2 regions of the Dactylosporangium sp. NPDC005555 genome follow, and region 1 is predicted to be linked to the other one. Evidence: riboswitches for the same ligand, from Rfam matches in the RefSeq annotation. Region 1 holds a riboswitch; the other holds the start of a gene.
What was found. Region 1 has a riboswitch for cyclic di-AMP ahead of ABZS58_RS15960 (hypothetical protein). Riboswitches for the same ligand answer to the same signal wherever they lie in the genome.

Region 2: linked by a shared signal. The riboswitch ahead of ABZS58_RS04190 (hypothetical protein) and the one ahead of ABZS58_RS15960 (hypothetical protein) in region 1 are both predicted to bind cyclic di-AMP.

What each region holds. Positions count from the first base shown of each region.
Region 1 is NZ_JBEXDG010000012.1:29,181-31,373, reverse strand. Features, by position in the region: gene ABZS58_RS15965 (diguanylate cyclase) at 1-751, shown strand, start outside; cyclic di-AMP (ydaO/yuaA leader) riboswitch at 799-942, shown strand; gene ABZS58_RS15960 (hypothetical protein) at 1,063-1,809, shown strand; gene ABZS58_RS15955 (polyprenyl synthetase family protein) at 1,870-2,193, opposite strand, start outside.
Region 2 is NZ_JBEXDG010000002.1:332,309-334,501, reverse strand. Features, by position in the region: gene ABZS58_RS04195 (glycoside hydrolase family 19 protein) at 1-418, opposite strand, end outside; cyclic di-AMP (ydaO/yuaA leader) riboswitch at 1,177-1,318, shown strand; gene ABZS58_RS04190 (hypothetical protein) at 1,379-2,193, shown strand, end outside.

The DNA.
Region 1 (2,193 bases):
GGCGGTCTTCGCCGGCCGCTCCGGATCCATCCGCGACCACGAGGTCCGCTGCGTGCGCGGCGACGGCGAGACGATCTGGATCTCCGCGACGATGTCGGTCGTCGGCGGGTCGCCGGCGTTCGCGATCACGCAGGTGCAGGACATCACCGGCCGCAAGGCGACCGAGGCCGACCTCGTGCGGCGGGCGTCCCGCGACCCGCTGACCGGCCTCGCCAACCGCGACGCCTTCGCCGGACCCCTCGCGGCCGCGGTCCGGCGGGCCCGCACCGAGCAGGTGATCAGCGCGCTGCTCTTCTGCGACCTCGACGACTTCAAGGTCGTCAACGACACCCTCGGCCACGACGCGGGCGACGCGGTCCTCGTCGCCGTCGCGCAGCGGCTGGTGTCGCTGGTTCGACCCACCGACACCGTCGCCCGGCTCGGCGGCGACGAGTTCGTGGTGCTCACCGGCAACGTCGCCGTCGCCGACCTCGGCGCGCTCGTCGACCGCCTGGAGCGCTCCGTCGCCGCACCCGTCACGCACCAGGGGCACATCATGCGGGTCCGGGTCAGCGTCGGCGTGGCCGTGATCGATGACACGGTCGAGGACGCGGGCGCCGCGCTGCGTGCCGCCGACCGGGCGATGTACCTGGTCAAGGGCGGCCGTCACGCCGGAGAGGTGACCGGCCGGGTGACAGCGTTCGGTGATCGTTCGGGTGCGCCGGGTGGATTGCCGTTGCTGCGGTTGGCCCGGCCAGAAGCGGCCCAGTAGGGTCGGGTGGTCTGCTCCGGTCGACCTGCACCCCATCGGGTGCTGCCGGGCGGGCGCCGTCGAGTCGCGAGACGTTCGCGAGCCGGGGACCCATGTAGTCCTCTGGGGTGTATCCGTGGCTGGGCCACGGTAGGGCGAAGCTTCCCGCCCGAACCCGTCAGCTAACCCGGTAGGCGGCCACGGAAGGAGTCTGCGTCGATGCTTGCCGCCCGCATGACCACGTAACGCCGCACCGCTGATTCCCCCCTTCCAGCGCGCCGTCCTCTTGGCGGCGTGCCGATGCTGCCTGCCACGAAGAGGAAATATCAGTAGTGAAGTCATTGCCACGCGAGTTCAATCCGCGACATCGCCGGCCGGCGTTCAACGCCCGGTTCGTCGCGAAGACCGGCGCCTTCTCGGTCGCTGTGCTGTCCGCCTCGATCCTGGCCGGCGTGCCGGCCGAGTCGCCGCCGTTCACCGGCCCCGCGTACGCCGAGCCGGGCGTCGTCGCCACGTCCTCGCCGCCGGCTTCCGGGTCCGCGTCGCCGTCGCCGTCTGCGTCTGCGTCCGGGTCCGCGCCGGCCGGAGGCCCGCTCGCCGCGGCGGTGCCGGTCGTGCCGCCGGTGCCGCCCGCACCGCCCGTCGTCCGGCCGGTCGCGGGCCTCGATCAGCGGCAGATGGACAACGCCGCGATCATCGTCAAGCAGGGCCGGGCGCAGGGCATGCCCGACCAGGCCCTCGTGGTGGCGATCGCGACCGCGATGCAGGAGAGCGACCTCTACAACGTCGCCAGCTCCGCCGTCCCGTCCAGCCTGCGGCTGCCGCACGAGGGCGTCTCGTCCGACCACGACTCGGTCGGGCTGTTCCAGCAGCGGGCCAGCCAGGGCTGGGGCACCGTGGCCGAGCTGATGAGTCCGGCACACTCCGCGATGCTCTTCTACGACGCGCTGTCCCGCGTGCAGGGGTGGCAGCGGATGAGCGTGACCGCGGCCGCGCAGGCGGTGCAGCGCTCGGCGTTCCCGGCTGCCTACCAGAAGCACGCGACCCGCGCGGCGCAGATCGTCGGCGCCCTCACCTGATGCCCGTGACCGCACCGTACCGGGCCGGCTCGGTGCGGTGCGGTGCGGTCACGGCAGGGTTCAGGCGGGGTGGCGGGTCGCCCAGCGGGCCAGGGCGACGAGTTCGGCGACCGCGGCCGGCTCCGGGATCGCCAGGTCGAGGACGAGCAGCGCCTGCGCCAGAAGATCCTCGGCCTGCCGGACGCACCACGTGCGGGCGCCGGCCCGCTCGATGACCTTCGCGGCGCGTTCGAGGTCGGCGTCGCTGAGACGGCTCTCGCGGCGCAGCAGGTCGTCGAGCTCGTCGGCGCCCGCGGCGAGGGCCGCGGCGACCGGCAGTGAGCGCCGGCGGCGGCGCAGGTCCGGGAACGCCGGACGGCCCGTCACGGCGGGGTCGCCCCAGAT
Region 2 (2,193 bases), on a different contig from region 1:
AGTACCAGGTGCTGATCGTGGGGCTGTACCCCGGGTTGTCGTGCTCGGCGATGTAGTAGCCGCCGTCCGTGAACTTGACGATGTCCCCGGTGACGTAGTTGCGCCCCTGCTGCCACGCCGGGAAGCTGCACCCGCCCGCGGAGCCGGTCTGCGTCGGCGGCTGCGGCGTGCTCCCGCCGCACGTTCCCTGGTCCTGCCACACCCCGGTGCTCCCGGGCGGCGCTTCGTTCTGCGTCCACCACTTGGCGAGGAAGTTGCGCCCGTTCCGCGACACCGTCGCGCCCCCGGTGTAAACCGACGACGCCTGCCACGCGGGCGCGCAGGAGGCAGCCGACGCCGGCAGCATGTTGAAGACGGCCACGACACCACCGACGACGGCGGTTGCGGCCAGCCCTGCCAGCAGACGCACTCTGGACACCAGATCACTTCCGTTCAGCTCGACTCCGTCCATATGACCAGCCCAAGACCCTCAACAGTACAAACAACATCAATTAATGAACAATCTTTACGGTTTCGCTAAGCCGCGCCGCGCCTCTCCGCGGCGAGCCGCGGGGCGGGGGATTCCCACCCCGCACCCCCAAATGCGCCGCGCGGCGGCGCACTGCCTGCGCGAGCGCGGCAGCTTCCGCGCTCCATCCCGGTGGCTCAGGCCGCATCCCCCGAACCCGAACCGAGTCTGACGTAAAGGAAATTACGACCCGGCGCGCGATGCGTCAGGCCGCTCACCTACTCCGTCACCGCCACCATCACCCCGCCCTGATGCGCGCCGCACGCCTCGATGACGTCCGGCTGGCAGGACCCGTCCGTCCGATTCCGACCCATGACGCATCCGCAGCGACGAGCAGCCGACGCGGTTTGTTCGGCCGGAAGGACGGGCCGCACGCCGTCGGGAGGGCCTCGTCTGAGCAGGTCGGGAACCCCGAAGGCAGTCACGCTGAGCGATCATCGGGTGGCGTAGAACAACCGGGAGGGCATGATTGTTGCAAGGTTGCGAAAACCGTTGAGTGATTTGCGTCACGTGGATTTCTTTTGGCAGGCTTAGGCGACCTGCTGGGATGGCACCGTTTCGAGAGGTGCGTCACAGCGGCGCACAATCGGTGCGCTGCGCGGGCGAATCGCCCTGAGTAGGCTGGCCGTCGGTCTCGTCCGACAAGGTGCCGCCCCCCGCGGCGCCGGGCGCGGCTGCCGCCTAATCGCCGGGTGACCCGGCGAATCGGGGACCCAACCGTAACTGGGGTGAATCCGCGGGCAACCGCGGTAGGGATCGTTCCGTCCCGAACCCGTCAGCTAACCCGGTCGGCGGCCGACGGAAGGAACAACGAGCCAGATGTCATCACGACATCCCGGACGGCGGATCTTCGCCGCTCTGATGACGGCAATGACGGCAGTCACGGCCGCCGTCGTTTACGCCGCCGCGCCCGCTGGGGCCGAGCCGGGCGACGACACGGGCGACGAAGGGTCCAACGCGACGCTCGCCCAGGTCCTCGACGAGAGCACCCGCGCGTGGATCGAGGCGAAGGACAAGTTCGACGCTTCGGTGAAGAGCCAGGCCGATCTCACCGCCAAGCTCGCCGTCACGGAGAAGGATCTGGCGAGGGTCACCGAGCAGGTGGCCGCCATCGCCGTAGCGGCGTATCAGACAGGGCCGCTCAGCACGTTCGTGGCGCTGATGGACTCCGGCAGCCCGACCGGGTTCGCGGAGCGGGCCGGGTCGATCGACGAGATCGCGCGGCACAACGACAACCTGCTGCGCGACCTCAACCAGCTGAAGAAGGACCAGGCGACGCAGAAGGCCGCCCTGGAGGGAGAGGTCAAGCTCCAGCAGGAGCAGGTGGCCGTGATGGCCGCGAAGAAGAAGGAAGCCGAGAAGGGTCTGTCCCAGGCGGGCGGCCCGAGCAACGGCTTCGTCTCCGCGAACCTGCCCCTCGCCGCCCCCTCGCCGCGCAACTCCAGCGGTGGCTGGTCGGCCGAGAGCTGCAAGCAGAACGATCCCACGACCACCGGCTGCATCACGATGCGAACGTTGCACGCGATGCAGCAGGCGCAGGGTGCGGGCTTCAAGCGGTTCGTCTCCTGTTACCGGCCGAGTGGTCCGTACGAGCACCCCAAGGGCCGGGCGTGTGACTTCTCGGTGCAGGCGAAGTCCGGCTTCGGCGGGGTCGCGGCCGGGGAGGACAAGGTCTACGGGGCCAA